2 linked regions of the Azospirillum sp. TSH100 genome follow. The protein of the gene in region 1 interacts with the protein of each later gene in a pairwise test. Links are inferred from orthologs where the notes say so. Each region holds a gene or a part of one and is shown in the gene's direction. Other genes may lie near its edges.

Evidence for each region.
Region 2: the proteins of gyrB (region 1) and gyrA interact in binary tests that used the Escherichia coli proteins (3 or more experiments, as listed by UniProt). The link is inferred for Azospirillum sp. TSH100 from one-to-one orthologs.

The regions. Positions count from the first base shown.
Region 1 is NZ_CP039634.1:1,040,614-1,049,941, reverse strand. Bases 3,817-6,898 are described here. They hold gyrB (DNA topoisomerase (ATP-hydrolyzing) subunit B), read left to right. Parts: upstream 3,817-4,156; coding sequence 4,157-6,640; downstream 6,641-6,898. Other genes in these bases: E6C72_RS05035 (SDR family oxidoreductase), read right to left, coding at 6,734-6,898; recF (DNA replication/repair protein RecF), read left to right, coding at 3,817-4,066. Also shown: E6C72_RS05055 (hypothetical protein), read left to right, coding at 1-1,527; dnaN (DNA polymerase III subunit beta), read left to right, coding at 1,687-2,817; more of recF, read left to right, coding at 2,882-3,816; more of E6C72_RS05035, read right to left, coding at 6,899-7,504; E6C72_RS05030 (helix-turn-helix domain-containing protein), read left to right, coding at 7,607-8,050; ptsP (phosphoenolpyruvate--protein phosphotransferase), read right to left, coding at 8,092-9,328. UniProt on the Escherichia coli protein: DNA gyrase negatively supercoils closed circular double-stranded DNA in an ATP-dependent manner to maintain chromosomes in an underwound state.
Region 2 is NZ_CP039634.1:2,138,124-2,144,582, reverse strand. Bases 3,105-6,459 are described here. They hold gyrA (DNA gyrase subunit A), read left to right. Parts: upstream 3,105-3,469; coding sequence 3,470-6,259; downstream 6,260-6,459. Other genes in these bases: coaD (pantetheine-phosphate adenylyltransferase), read left to right, coding at 6,283-6,459; E6C72_RS10145 (MATE family efflux transporter), read left to right, coding at 3,105-3,334. In the rest of the region: E6C72_RS10160 (lytic transglycosylase domain-containing protein), read left to right, coding at 1-1,195; E6C72_RS10155 (hypothetical protein), read right to left, coding at 1,267-1,455; E6C72_RS31990 (entericidin A/B family lipoprotein), read right to left, coding at 1,494-1,679; more of E6C72_RS10145, read left to right, coding at 1,961-3,104. UniProt on the Escherichia coli protein: A type II topoisomerase that negatively supercoils closed circular double-stranded (ds) DNA in an ATP-dependent manner to maintain chromosomes in an underwound state.

The DNA.
Region 1 (9,328 bases):
AGGCCGATGAAGGCGCGACGGCTCTTCACCAGCCTGTTCGAGCCCTTCCTGGTCGACGACCCCATCCTCTACCGTTCGGCCGAGTCGGTGCCGGCGCTGGTCCAGCGGGTGGACATGGGTGGCATCTGGGCGGCGCTGACCCGCTACGCCTTCCCGGGACTGGCGGCGGAGGTGCAGAGCCGCCTGGACGAGTTGTCGCGCGAAGCGATGCTGGACGCCGTTCTGGCCAGCCCTGACGCGATGGTGATGCGGGAGCTGATGCGCAAGGAGGCGCTGGACTTCCTCTACGCCATGGCCGCCGACCGGAAGCTGACCGACCGGTTCCTGGCGCTGGCCAATGACGAGGCACTGCACGACGCGAGGCTGCGCACCCAGTATCTCGGCCGCAAGGCGCCGATCGACGGCGATCTGCTGGGCTTCGTCCGCGCCCTGCTGGAGCACAACGAGGTGCTGGTGCCGCTGACCGAGCGCATGCGCCGCGACATCGATGAAATGCGGATAGGGGAGATGCAGGGCGCCGGTGACCCGCGCTCGGCGGAAGTGGATTGCCAGTCGGCGCTGATGGTCGGCTTCGTCCGCCGGGTGCGCGATCTCGGTCTGCCTTTCCGCGACCAGTCGCAGCTGCTGGCCTGGTTCGCCCCGCTCTACGGGCTGAACGTCAAGCGCCGCTACGACGTGTTCCTGCGTCATGTCCGCGAGCATGTCGGTTCGGGCGGACCGGCGGTGCGCGAGTCGCACCCGCTGCTACGCGCCCTGCTGTGCCATTTCCAGGCAGCCTGCACCGCCATCCGCGAGGTGGTGGACGGCATGTTCGGCGACATGGACATCTCAAATGGGGAGATTGGGGACGGTGGCGTGCTGTCCGCCCCTGTCCCCACCCGCGCCCTGCTGCACGAGGCGGTGGAGCGCTTCGACCGGGCGCTGACCGCGCTGGCCGGCACCGGCTTCCTGGCCAGCCGCTCCACCGGCCCGGCCTTGCGGGCGGAGCTGGCGGCGGTCAGCCGCGAGTTGACCGGCACGGTGATGCCGGCGCTGGCCGCCCGGCTGCAGGCGGCGATGAACGCCCGTCACGCTCCGGTTCCCGACCATGAGGACATCGTCTGGCTGCTGGAGCTGGTGTGGCGCTGGGGCCGCTATCTTGGCAACGCCGGCTACGCCAACCCGGAGCTGAAGTCGCTGCGCCTCTATGCGGTGGAGACCGGGCGCCTCGCCTTCATCCAGGCGATGAAGGCCGAACCGCAGGAAAGGCCGGCCCACCGCATGGCGCACATGCTGCGCATCCGCCGGCTGATGGCGGCGATGGACGAGACGGTGGACGGCTGGATCAGTCCGGTCAGCCAGGGTCTGCACCGGGTCGTTCACAGCTATCTGGACGGGGACGGGGAGATCACGGCCGACGAATGGACGGTGATCGATGCCTTCGTCGCAAGCGTCCGCCGCGAGCTGAGCCGGTCGCGCAACTGGCAGAGCGCCGACTTCGTCGACATTCTGCGGCTGCATGAGGGACGGCGGCGGGCGGAGGCGTGAATCCCCCTTCTGCCGAAGGCCTTGGCCGCAACAATTTGGTTCGACGCACCCGTCGATGTGGTATGATGCGCGCCCGCTCGGGGCGGGACGGCCGGACAACGGCCTGCAACCCCGGTGGTTCCGCTTTCCAGTCACTCCTCCCGCCGAGACGACGCCAGCATGAACATCACCATCGAACGCGCCGCCCTTCTCCGTTCCCTGGGTCACGTGCAGAGTGTGGTCGAGCGGCGGAACACCATTCCGATCCTGTCGAATGTCCTGCTGCGCGCGGGCGACGGCGAACTGTCGCTGGCCGCCACCGACATGGATTTGGAGATCGTCGAGACCGTCCCCGCGACGGTCGGCCGCCCCGGCGGGACCACCGCCCCGGCCCACACCCTGTTCGACATCGTCCGCAAGCTGCCCGACGGCAGCCAGGTGGAGCTGGACATCGGCGGCGACGGCACCATCCTGACGCTGCGCGCCGGCCGCTCGCAGTTCAAGCTGTCCTGCCTGCCGGTGGAGGACTTCCCACAGCTGTCCAGCGGCGAGCTGAAGCACAATTTCTCGGTCGCCGCCGCCGACCTGCGCGGTCTGATCGACCGCACCCGCTTCGCCATCTCCACCGAGGAGACGCGCTATTACCTGAACGGCATCTACCTGCACGCCGCCAAGAGCAAGATGGGCAGCCTGGAAACGCCGGTGCTGCGCGCCGTCGCCACCGACGGCCACCGGCTGGCGCGGGTCGAGATGCCGCTGCCGGACGGGGCCGAGGGTATCCCCGGCGTCATCATTCCACGAAAGACCGTCACCGAAATCCGCAAGCTGGTCGATGAGGCCGCCGACCGCATCGAGCTGTCGCTGTCCGACAACAAGATCCGCTTCGGCTTCGACAGCGTCGTCGTCACCTCCAAGCTGATCGACGGCACCTTCCCGGACTATGAGCGGGTGATCCCGGTCGGCAACGACAAGGTGATGGAAGTCGACGCCAAGCTGTTCGCCGCTGCCGTCGACCGCGTCGCCACCATCTCCACCGAGAAGAGCCGGGCGGTGAAGCTGTCGCTGGTCCGCGGTGCCCTGACCCTGTCGGCCACCAGCCCGGAATCGGGCAGCGCCACCGAGGAGTTGGAGGTCAATTACCAGGAATCCCCCCTGGAAATCGGCTTCAACTCTCGCTATCTGCTGGACATCACGCAGCAGATCGAGGGCGAGGGCGCCCAGTTCACGCTGGCCGACGCCGCGTCGCCGACCATCATCCGCGACGTCGCCGACTCCACCGCGCTCTATGTCCTGATGCCGATGCGCGTGTGATGGGGCTGCGGGGATCCTCCCCGCCCCAGGCGGAACGGACCAGTTGCAGCACACGGCAGTTTCGATGAGCGGCGGCAGCCCGGTGCCCGCCGCAACTCAGGCTTTGGCTCCGGCCCTTGCGGTCAGGCGGATGACGCTGACGCGTTTCCGCGGCTACGACTCCGCTCGGCTGGAGCCCGACCGCCGTCCCGTCGCGCTGATCGGCCCGAACGGCGCCGGCAAGACCAATCTGCTGGAGGCCGTCAGCTTCCTCGCCCCCGGCCGCGGCATCCGCGGCGCCCGGCTGGCCGAGGTGGAACGGCTGGGCTCGCCCCCCGGCGCGGGCTGGGCGGTGGCGGCGACGCTCGACACCCCGCTGGGTCCGGTGGAGATCGGCACCGGCCGCGAACCGCATGACGGCAACCGCGCCTCGGACCGCGACCGCCGGCTGGTCCGCATCGACGGCCACCCGGCCAAGGGCCAGACGGCGCTGGCCGACCATGTCGCCATGGTCTGGCTGACCCCGCAGATGGACCGCCTGTTTCTCGAAGGGTCGAGCGGACGGCGGCGCTTCCTCGACCGGCTGGTCTTCGGCTTCGACCCCGCCCATGCCGGCCGGCTGTCGCGCTATGAGCATGCGTTGCGTGAACGCGCCCGGCTGCTGCGCGACGGCCGTTTCGACGAGGGCTGGCTCGGCGCGCTGGAGGACCAGATGGCGACCACCGGCATCGCCGTCGCCGCCGCAAGGCGCGAGGTGGTGCAGCGGTTGCGCGCCGCCTGCGCCCGCTCGGTCGGTCCCTTCCCCGGCGCCGACCTCGCCGTCGCCGGCACAGTGGAGCAATGGCTTGACGAGGGCCCGGCCCTGGCGGCGGAGGATGCGCTGCGCGATAGTCTGCGCTCCGGTCGCCGTGCCGATGCCGACGGCGGCGGTGCGTTGGCGGGACCGCACAAGAGCGACCTCGCCGTCCGCCATGCGCCCAAGGACATGCCGGCCGGGCTCTGTTCCACCGGCGAGCAGAAGGCCCTGCTGATCGCCATCGTACTGGCCAACGCCCGGCTGCTGGCGGCTGAACGCGGCGCGGCGCCGATCCTGCTGCTCGACGAGGTTGCGGCCCATCTCGATCCCGACCGGCGTGCCGCGCTGTTCGGCGAAATCCTGGCATTGGGCGCCCAGGCCTGGATGACCGGCACCGACGAGGGGGTTTTCGACCCCCTTGGCGAGGATGCCCGCCGCTTCCACATCGAAGACGCCCACATCCGCCCCGGATAGGGGTGGAAATTCGGGCCAAGACCCAAAAAAAAGGCGTCTTCGCCCACGCTAAACCGCCGAATCCGCAACCGAATCTGTTATAGTCGACGCATGGCACAGGAAGCACTGAAGAACGACCTCCCGCAGTCGGAGCCCCAGCAGGCGGACTACGGGGCGGAGTCGATCACCGTTCTGCGCGGGCTCGATGCCGTGCGCAAACGCCCCGGCATGTACATCGGCGACACCGATGACGGCTCCGGCCTGCACCACATGGTGTACGAGGTGGTCGACAACGCCATCGACGAGGCGCTGGCCGGCTATTGCGACAAGGTCGAGGTCGTGCTGAACGCCGACGGATCGGTCACGGTGCGCGACAATGGCCGCGGCATCCCGACCGACATCCATCCGGAGGAAGGCGTCTCGGCGGCCGAGGTCGTGATGACCCAACTGCATGCCGGCGGCAAGTTCAACCAGAACAGCTACAAGGTCTCCGGCGGCCTGCACGGCGTCGGCGTGTCGGTGGTGAACGCGCTGTCCGAGACGCTCGATCTGCGCATCTGGCGCGGCGGCCGGACCTGGAGCATGCGCTTCCGCCACGGCAACGCCGAGGCGCCGCTGGCCGATGTCGGCGAGGCGCCGATGGTACCGGAGAAGGGCAAGCAGCTGTCGGGCACCGAAGTCACCTTCATGCCCTCGGCCGAGACCTTCACCAACATCGAGTTCGATTTCGCCACGCTGGAACACCGGCTGCGCGAGCTGGCCTTCCTCAACTCCGGCGTCCGCCTGCTGCTGACCGACGCGCGCGGGGTGGAGCCGAAGGTGCAGGACCTGCATTACGAAGGCGGCCTGGAGGCCTTCGTCAGCTGGCTCGACCGGTCCAAGACGGCGCTGCACAAGCCGGCGATCACGCTGAAGAGCGAGCGCCCGACCGAGCATGGCGGCGTGGTGACGGTGGAATGCGCGCTGCAGTGGAACGACAGCTACCACGAGACGACGCTCTGCTTCACCAACAACATTCCGCAGAAGGACGGTGGCACCCACCTCGCCGGCTTCCGCGCGGCGCTGACCCGCGCCATCAACAACTACGCGGCCGAATCCGGCATCGCCAAGAAGGAGAAGGTCAACCTGTCGGGCGACGACGCCCGTGAAGGCCTGACCTGCGTCCTGTCGGTGAAGGTTCCCGATCCGAAATTCTCCAGCCAGACCAAGGACAAGCTGGTATCAAGCGAAGTCCGTCCCGTCGTCGAGGCGGTTGTGGGCGAGGCACTGGCCCAGTATTTCGAGGAGCATCCGGCCGACGCCAAGCGCGTCGTCCAGAAGGTGGTCGAGGCCGCCGCCGCCCGCGAGGCCGCCCGCAAGGCGCGCGAGATGACGCGGAAAAGCTCGCTCAGCATGTCGTCGCTGCCGGGCAAGCTGGCGGACTGCCAGGAGCGTGATCCGGCGCTGTCGGAACTTTTCATCGTCGAGGGCGATTCGGCCGGCGGTTCGGCCAAGCAGGGCCGCTCGCGCCAGTCCCAGGCCATCCTGCCGCTGCGCGGCAAGATCCTGAACGTGGAGCGGGCGCGGCTGGACAAGATGCTGTCGTCGGCGGAGATCGGCACGCTGATCGCGGCGCTGGGCACCGGCATCAGCGACGAGTTCAACGCCGACAAGGCGCGCTACCACAAGATCATCATCATGACCGACGCGGACGTGGACGGCAGCCACATCCGCACCCTGCTGCTGACCTTCTTCTTCCGGCAGATGCCCGACCTGATCGAGCGCGGCTATCTCTACATCGCCCAGCCGCCGCTCTACCGCATCAAGCGCGGCAACGCCAAGGAACGCTACCTGAAGGACGACCGGGCGCTGGAAGAGTATCTGGTCGAGGCGGCGCTGGGCGACCTGTCGGTCCGGCTGGCGGATGGCACGCTGCTGATCGGCGATCAACTGGCCGGTCTGGTCGAACAGGCCCGCACCGCGCGGCCGGCGATCGACACGCTGTCGCGCAAGGTCGGCAACGCCATGGTGGTGGAGCAGGCGGCGGTCGCCGGCACTCTGTCCGCCGCCCTGGCCGACGACAAGGCGGCGGCCGAGGCCGCGGCGCAGGCGGTGGCCGAGCGGATGAACGCGCTGGACGCCGACGGCGGCTGGCGCGGCGAGGCCCTGCCCCAGGGTGGTTATGCCGTGATCCGCGCCCGGCGCGGCGTCACCCACCGCCACCTGTTCGACACCGACCTGCTGAAGAGCGTCGAGGCCCGCCGTCTCGACGCGCTGGCCGCCGACCTGAAGCGGGTGTTCGGCACAGCCGGCAAGGCCTTCGAGAAGCAGAAGGAAAGCCGTGCCCTGACCGGCCCCGTCGCCCTGTTCGACACGGTGATGGAGCTGGGCCGCCGCGGCGTCACCATCCAGCGCTACAAGGGTCTGGGCGAGATGAACCCGGACCAGCTGTGGGAAACCACGCTGGACCCGTCCAAGCGCTCGCTGTTGCAGGTCCGCGTCAGCCACGCCGATCAGGCGGAGGAGGTCTTCTCCACCCTGATGGGCGACGTCGTCGAACCGCGCCGCGAGTTCATCCAGGACAACGCGCTGAAGGTGTCGAACCTGGACGTGTGATGTCTGTGGTGTGGTCATTTGAGCGAAATAAGAAAGCGGAGCCTTCGCGGCTCCGCTTTTTTACATCCGGACGACGCCACCCGCTTCGCATCCTTACTGTTGCGCCTCTCGCGCTTTGCGGGCCATGTCGTTGAGCGTCGTCACCGCCTCGTCAAAGCGATGCTCCGCCTCGGCCTGACGCTGGAAGGCGACGCGCTGCACCAGGATCTCGCGCGGGGTCGGCTGCTGCTGGAACAGCGCCATCACTTCGTCGATGAAGTCGGCCAGCGGCAGGTAGCCCGGACGGGTGGCCTGCCCTGGGGTGAGATCGGTCTGGACAGCCGGCGGCACCAGTTCGATGACCTCGATTTTGCCCTTCAGCGCTTCGCGCAGGGCGACCGTGTAGCTGTGCATGGCCGCCTTGGTCGCCGAGTAGGTCGGGGCGGCAACCAGCGGCACGAAGGCAAGGCCGGAGGTGACGTTGACCAGGGCCGCATCGGGCTGGCGGCCCAGATGCTCGATCAAGGCATCGGTCAGCCGGATGGGGCCGAGCAGGTTGGTCGCGACCGTCGCCTCCGCATCGCCAAGATCGCGCTGCCGATCCAGCGCCTCGTAGCGCATGATCCCGGCATTGTTGATCAGCACGTTGAGTGCCGGATGCTCCGCCGTCACCCGCCGCGCGAAGTCGGCGACACCCGCGGCGCTGTCGGCATCGAAGGTCATCGCGTGCATGTTCGGCCGACCGGAAACTGCCTCTTGCAGCACATCTTTTCGACGGCCGGCGACAATCACGGTATTGCCGAGATCATGAAAACGATAGGCCAGAGCTTTGCCGATCCCTGAGCCGCCACCGGTGATCAGGATGGTATTACCTTGGATTTTCATGAGCGTGACTTTCGCTGTTGTCCGCTTTGAAGGTATCGCTCACACTCTCCATGTAAAAGTAGGCACCAAAAAGATTTATACGCACCAAAAGGAGAGTGTAGGATGCGCAAGGCTTTGCCTGACCCGCAGATCGAGGCACGGCGCAGGCAGCCGGCTCCCGAGACGGTCGATCCGGCCATAGAAGCCCTGGTTCACGACATCATCGGCAAGGTGGCCGATAAATGGACCATGCTGATCCTCGAGGCCCTGCATGAGCATGGCACCTTGCGCTTCACGCAACTCGGCAAGGTCGTCGGTCGGATCAGCCAGAAGATGCTGACCCAAACCGTGCGCCAGATGGAGAAGGACGGCCTGGTACGGCGCACGGTTCATCCGGTCATCCCACCCCATGTGGATTACACGCTCACGCCGCTCGGCGAGAGTTTGGGAGCGGCATTCTGCGGCGTATGGATCTGGGCGGAGACGCACCATGCCGAGATCGAGCAGGCACGCGCCTCCTTCGCCGAGCGTGAAGCGGCGATATCCCGTGTCACGGTGAGCGATTGATTTCCCGACTGCGGTTAGCGCAGCTCAGATCAGCACGCCCCTCAGATCAAAACGCCATGGTCCTTGGCGAAGGTCTTCAGCTTGTCACGCAGGCTGTGGTCGGCCCCGGTGTAGAGCCCGCTCATGTATTGCCGCAGGGCGGCGACATCGAGCGAACGCAGCATGGTCTTCACCGGCCCGACCGAGGGCGGCGACATCGACAGGGTGCGGAAGCCGACGCCGATCAGCGCCATGGCATCCAGCGGCCGGCCGGCCATCTCGCCGCAGATGCTGAGCGAGACCCTGTGACGGGTGCATTCGTCGACCAGACGGCGCAGCACGCACAGCATCGACGGCGACAGCGGGTCGTAGCGGGTCGAGGTGCGCGGGTTGCCGCGGTCGGCGGCGAACAGATACTGGGTCAGGTCGTTGGATCCGACCGACAGGAAATCCAGCTTGGGCAGCAGGGCCGGGAGTTGCCACAACAGGGACGGCACCTCCAGCATGGTGCCGACACGCAGGCTGCTGGGCGGCTCGATCCCCTGGGCGGCCAAGCGCTTCAGCTCCAGTTCCAGCAGGCGGCGGGCGCCGTCGAACTCGGCGACTTCGGCGATCATCGGGAACATCACCGACAGCGGCCGACCGGCGGCGGCCAGCAGCAACGCCCGCAGCTGCTGGCGCAGCAGCGACGGGTGGTCCAAGCCGATGCGCACGGCGCGCCAGCCCAGCGCCGGATTCTCCTCCTCGCCACCGGTCATGTAGGGCAGCATCTTGTCGCCGCCGACATCCAACGTGCGGAAGACGACCGGCTTGTTGCCGACCTCGTCCATGATGCGGGAATAGAGCGTGGTCTGCGCCGTCACGTCGGGGTAGGAGGCGCGGACCATGAAGGGGATTTCGGTGCGGTAGAGCCCGACCCCCTCCGCCCCGCTGGCGGTCAGGTGCGGCAGGTCGATCAGCAGGCCGCAGTTCAGCTGGATGGAGATCGGCACCCCGTCGCGCGTCACCGAGGGCAGGTTGCGGATCTCCGCATACATCTGCTCCTTGCGGTGCTGCAACGCCACCGCCTCGCCGAAGGCCATCTGGATGTCTTCGGCCGGACGGATGAAGACCTGCCCATGGTCGCCGTCGACGATCAACTGGTCGAGCGGCTCGATCCGGTTCAACGCATCGGCCGCCTGCACCACCGGGATGTTGAGCGCGCGGGCGACGATGCAGACATGGCTGGCCGGCGACCCTTCCTCCAGCAGCAGGCCGCGCAGGCGGGTGCGGTCGTAATCCAGCAGTTCGGCCGGGCCC
Region 2 (6,459 bases), 1.1 Mb from region 1 along the record:
TGATGCCGGTGCGCTGGAGATCATCGCCCAGGCCGGCACCGACATGGGCCGGCCGCAATCCTGGTGGTCGGAACGCCATCTGCTGGCGCGCCGGGCTATGGAGCGCGGCGACTACAATCTCGCCTACCGGCTGGTCAGCGCCAACGGCATGAGCGAAGGCAGTTCCTTTGCCGATGCGGAATTCCTGTCCGGCTTCCTGGCGTTGCGCTTCCTCGACAAGCCGTCGGAGGCCTTCACCCATTTCCACAAGCTGTACCGTTCCGTCACCGCCCCGATCAGCAAGGCACGCGGCGCCTACTGGTGCGGCCGCGCGGCGGAGGCCCTGGGCCAGACCGGGCCGGCGCGCGACTGGTACGCCAAGGCAGCGACCTACCCCACCACCTTCTACGGTCAGCTGGCCTTCCGCCATGTCTCCGGCGGGGCGGTCACCCTGCCGACGCCACCGACGGTCTCCAGTGCCGAGACGGCCGCCTTCAACAAGCGGGAGGTGGTGCGGGTTGCCCGCCTGCTGGCGGAAATCGGCGGCAACGCGGCCGATCAGGTGACCGGATTCGTCCGCCGCGTCAGCCTGGATGCCAGGACGCCGGCCGATTACGTGCTGGCCGCGCGGCTGGCGACCGACGTGGGCCGCCGCGATCTGGCCGTCGCCACAGCCAAGGACGCCGCGCAGAACGAGGTGTTCCTGGTCGAAGCCGGTTATCCGATGCTCGATTCGCGTCCTGCGGCGCCCGAACTGGCGCTGATCCACGGCATCATCCGGCAGGAAAGCACCTTTAACCCCGCCATCGTCTCTCCCGTCGGCGCGCGCGGGCTGATGCAGCTGATGCCGGCGACGGCGCAGCAGGTGGCGGGAAAGCTGGGGCTGAAGCACACGACAGCCCGGCTGACTTCCGACCCCGGCTATAATGTCACCCTTGGTTCGTCCTATCTGGCCGATCTGATCGACCGCTTCAACGGCTCCTGGGTGCTGGCCATCGCCGGCTACAATGCCGGCCCGAACCGCGTGAGCCAGTGGCTGCAGACCTATGGCGATCCGCGCAGCGGAACCGTCGACGTGGTCGACTGGATCGAGCTGATCCCGATTTCGGAGACCCGCAACTATGTCCAGCGCGTGCTGGAAGCCGTCCAGGTCTATCGTGCCCGCCTGAATGGCGACCGGGCGGAACCGAATCTGGACCGGGATCTGCGGCGGTAGGTTGCGTCGGATTCGGGAGGGGGGACGGCGCAAGAAGCCCCTCCTCCCGACGTCAAATCACGCCGCCGCTATCAAGCCGTTGTCGGGTTGGGCATACCCGGCATTGGTTCGTCGGCCGGCGGCGGGACTTCCGGCAGGACGCCGGGGTTGTCCGGGACCGGATAGGGATCGGGCGTCGTGGGACGATCGGGTTGCGGCGGATTCGGGTTGGACGGCGGCGGAATCTCGCCGGGGGTGGACGGCTTCTGCTGATCGCTCATGCGGGAATTCCCTGTGTCGGTGGCCGTTGCGTTACGCCTCAATCGACCGTCCGTTCGATCGCCCGGCCACCGGCCCGGACATCCTGCCCGGCACCCTCGACCGTGTTGCAGCCGGTCAGCATGGCGGCCAGCGCCATCAGGAAGGTCAGGATCACCACCTCGCGCGCGGGAAACGGGATGGCGCGAGCGGTGGCGCGCTGCCGGCTGTTCTTGGCGTGCTGCATGGCGTCTCTCCGGTCAGGGGTGAGGGGGCTGGAGGTTCAGATTGAGGCGTCGTTCGTCTCTGCTTTCGACAACGGCGTGGCGCCGGCTTGGTTCCGCGTCCGGTCGCGTCGCCATGCAGCAAATGCAACGGTCCTTTCGAGGCGCCCGAAAACCTTGACGCGGTACACCCACCGGGCAGAATGACCAGCTTTTGCGCAGCCTGCCCGCTTTCCGGCCAAGCCTTACGGTCCGGCAGCGCGGCATAGTCCGCCGTCACCCCTCTTCGACCACAGGTTTCGTCATGAGCACCGCCACTCTGCCCGCCCCGGAGCCGCACGCCCCGGAGCCGTTGCGTGCACGCCTCGCCGCCCACGTCGGCGAACTGCTGCGTCTGGCGGCGCCGGTCATCATCTCCCGCGCCGGGCTGATGGTGATGATGGCGGTGGACACTGCCATCGTCGGCCGTTTCTCGGCCCAGGAACTGGCCTATTACGGGCTGGCCCACCTGCCCGGCAACATCATGGTCGGCACCGGCGTCGGTCTGCTGATGGGTACGGTCATGATCACCGCCCACGCCTTCGGGGCAGGCAGCGAGGCGGACTGCGGACGGGCATGGCGGCGCTCCATCCCCTATGCGCTGCTGCTGGGGGCGTTGTTCGCCCTGGTCTCGCTGCTGGGGGACCCGTTGTTCCAGGCCGGTGGCCAGACAGCGGAGATGGCGGCGGGCGGCGCCCATGTGCTGGCGGTGCTCGGCCTCGGCGCGCCGGGCATGATGCTGTACATCACCACCGGCTTCTTCCTGGAGGGCATCAAGCGCCCGCTGCCGGGCATGGTCGCCATGGTGATCGGCAACATCGTCAATGCCGTGCTCGCCTGGGCGCTGGTTTGGGGCCATGCCGGGCTTGAGCCGCTGGGGGCGGTCGGGTCGGCTTGGGCAACCAGCATCGTGCGCTGGAGCATGGGTCTGGGGCTGGTCGCCTATGTGTGGTGGATGCACGACCACGACCGCTGGCAGGTGCGCCGGCCGGTCGCCGACTGGTGGAGCGGGGCGGCACGCCAGCGTCACCTCGGCTATGCCGCCGGGCTGAGCATCGGGGTGGAGAGCGGCGCCTTCGCCGCGCTCGGCCTGTTCGCCGGCATGATTTCCCCGCTGGCGCTGGGCGCCTACACGGTCGGGCTGAACCTGACCGCGCTGCCCTTCATGGCGGCGGTCGGGCTTGCGTCGGCCACCGCGGTACGGGTGGGTGTCGCCTACGGCCGCGGCGACCGCGGCGACATGGCGCTGGCCGGCTGGACCGGGCTGGGTGTCACCAGCGCCATTCTGGCCGGCGTCGGCATCCTCTACCGCAGCCTGCCCGATGCGTTGGGGGCCATCTATTCCAACGACCCGCAGTTGCTGGAGGCGGTGGTGCCGCTGATCGCCTTCGCCGCCTGGATCCTGATCGCCGACGGCGGCCAGACGGTGATGGCGAATGCCCTGCGCGGCCGGCACGATGCCTGGATTCCAACCGCGCTCCACTTCTTCTCCTACGCGGTGGTGATGATTCCGGTTTCCGCCTTCCTGGTTTTCGGGCTGGACCATGGCGCACATGGGCTGTTCGAGGGAATCCTGATCGCCAGCCTGGTATCCGTCACCATCCTCTCGCTGCGGTTCGCACATCTGAGCCGGCGCTGAAACGGGCTTTTCAGCCCCGAATCATTGTGTGCAATTGCGAGAGTTGCTATATTTCTCCGGCTAAACTTCGGCCCGCAAGGCCAGTGACTGCCGCGGATCCGCAAGCGGCGGCACCTTCTAAAAATGAGTGTCCGCTTGAGCAATACGCCCCTTCCTCCCGCCTCCGACATCGCGCCGATCAACATCGAAGACGAGATGCGGAAATCGTATCTCGACTACGCGATGAGCGTGATCGTGAGCCGTGCCCTGCCCGACGTCCGAGACGGGCTGAAGCCGGTGCACCGGCGCATCCTCTACGCGATGAAGGAGGGCGGCTACGACTCGACCAAGCCCTATAAGAAGTCGGCGCGCATCGTCGGCGACGTGATGGGTAAATACCACCCGCACGGCGACAGCGCGATCTACGACGCCATGGTCCGCATGGCGCAGGACTTCTCCATGCGCCTGCCGCTGATCGACGGTCAGGGCAATTTCGGTTCGATGGACGGCGATCCGCCGGCGGCGATGCGCTACACCGAAGCGCGTCTGGCCAAGGCGGCGGAAGCGCTGCTCGACGACATCGACAAGGACACCATCGACTTCCAGGCCAGCTACGACGATTCCGGTCGCGAGCCGACCGTGGTGCCGGCCCGCTTCCCGAACCTGCTGGTGAACGGCGCCGGCGGCATCGCCGTCGGCATGGCGACGAACATCCCGACCCACAATCTGGGCGAGGTGATCGATGCCTGCTGCGCCTACATCGACAATCCCGACGTCACGCTCGAAGAGCTGATGGAGCATGTGCCCGGCCCCGATTTCCCGACGGGCGGCCTGATCCTCGGCCGCTCGGGCAGCCGGGCGGCGCTCCAGACCGGGCGCGGCTCGATCATCCTGCGCGCCAAGACCCATTTCGAGGAGGTGCGCAAGGACCGCACCGCCATCGTCGCGACCGAGATCCCCTATCAGGTCAACAAGGCCAAGCTGATGGAACGCATCGGCGAGGTCGTGAACGACAAGACGATCGAGGGCATCGCCGACCTGCGTGACGAGTCGGACCGCGACGGCGTGCGCGTGGTGATCGAGCTGAAGCGCGACGCGGTCCCCGACGTGGTGCTGGCCCAGCTGTTCCGCCACACCCAGCTCCAGACCTCCTTCGGCGTCAACATGCTGGCGCTGAACGGGGGCCGTCCGGAACTGATGCATCTGCTGCAGATCATCACCGCCTTCGTCCGCTTCCGCGAGCAGGTCATCACCCGCCGGACCGAGTTCCTGCTGGGCAAGGCGCGTGAGCGGGCGCACACCTTGGTCGGTCTGGCGGTCGCCGTAGCCAACCTGGATGCGATGATCGAGCTGATCCGCAGCGCCCCCGACCCGGTCTGGGCGCGCGAGGAGATGATGAACCGCGAGTGGCCGGTCCATGACGTCGGCCCGCTGATCGAACTGATCGACGAGCCCGGTCGCGGCGTCAGCGAGCAGGGAACCTACCGCCTGTCGGAAGTCCAGGCCCGCGCCATCCTCGATCTGCGCCTGCACCGCCTGACCGGGCTGGAGCGCGACAAGATCGGCGCCGAGTTGAAGGACGTCACCGACCAGATCGCCGATTTCCTCGCCACGCTCGCCAACCGGCCGAAGCTGATGGGGATCCTGCGCGACGAGCTGGTGGAGATGAAGGAACGGTTCGGCACGCCCCGCCGTACCGAAATCCAGGATCTGGAGTTCGAGGCCGACATCGAGGACCTGATCCAGCGCGAGGACATGGTCGTCACCGTCAGCCAGTCCGGCTATGTGAAACGGGTGCCGCTGTCGACCTACCGGGCGCAGAAGCGCGGCGGCAAGGGCCGCTCCGGCATGTCGATGAAGGCGGAGGACGCGGTCAGCGACCTGTTCGTCGCCAACACGCACACGCCGCTGCTGCTCTTCTCGAACCGCGGCATGGTCTACAAGCTGAAGGTCTACCGCCTGCCGCTGGGCAACCCGCAGGCGCGCGGCAAGGCCTTCGTCAACCTGCTGCCGCTGATCGACGGCGAGACCATCACAACCGTGCTGCCGCTGCCTGAGGATGAGGCCGCCTGGGCCGATCTGCACGTCGTCTTCGCCACGTCGAAAGGCAATGTCCGCCGCAACCGCATGTCGGACTTCGCCAACATCCGCTCCAACGGCCTGATCGCCATGAAGCTGGAGGAGGAGGGCGAGCGCCTGATCGGCGTTCACACCTGTTCGGAGACCGACGACGTTCTGCTGGCGACCCGCGGCGGCAAGTGCATCCGCTTCCCCGTGGACGATGTGCGCGTCTTCGCCGGCCGCACCTCCACCGGTGTCCGCGGCATCAAGCTGGCGGATGGTGACGAGGTGGTGTCGCTGTCGATCCTGACCCACGTCGATGCCACGCCCGAGGAGCGCGCCGCCTTCTTCAAGATGAAGCGCGACGAAGGGCTGGAGATGGAGGGCGAGGCCGCTCCGGAGGCGGACGAGGTGCCGACCGACAGCGTCACCCTGACGCAGGAGCGGTATGAAGAATTGAAACAAAAGGAACAGTATATTCTGACCGTCTCCGACCGCGGCTATGGCAAGCGCAGCTCGTCCTACGAGTATCGCACCGCCGGCCGCGGCGGCCAGGGCATCTGGAACATGGAGATGGGCGAGCGCAACGGCTCGATCGTCGCCGCCTTCCCCGTCGAATCTAACCATCAGGTGATGATGGTCACCAACGGCGGCCAGGTGATCCGCATGCCGCTCCACGATGTGCGGGTGGCCGGCCGCAAGACGCTGGGCGTCACGCTGTTCCGCGTGGGGGCGGACGAACGCGTGGTGTCGGTCGCCACCATCGCCGAGGAAGACGGCGAGACTGGCGGCGGGGGGGAGACTGGTGTCGAGGACGGCGGTGACGCCAACGGTTCGGTCGGGTCGGTCGGCGAAGCCGGCGGCACCGCCGCGCCGAACGAATAACGGACGGGCCTAAAGGGGAACCCATGGCGACCAGCCAGACCGAGACCAGCAAGGGTCGTCGAATCGGTGTCTATCCCGGCACCTTCGATCCGATCACCAACGGTCACATGGACATCATCCAGCGCGCCGCCCGTCAGGTCGACCACCTGATCATCGGCGTCGCCCGGAATGCCGGCAAAGGCCCGCTCTATTCCACGGAC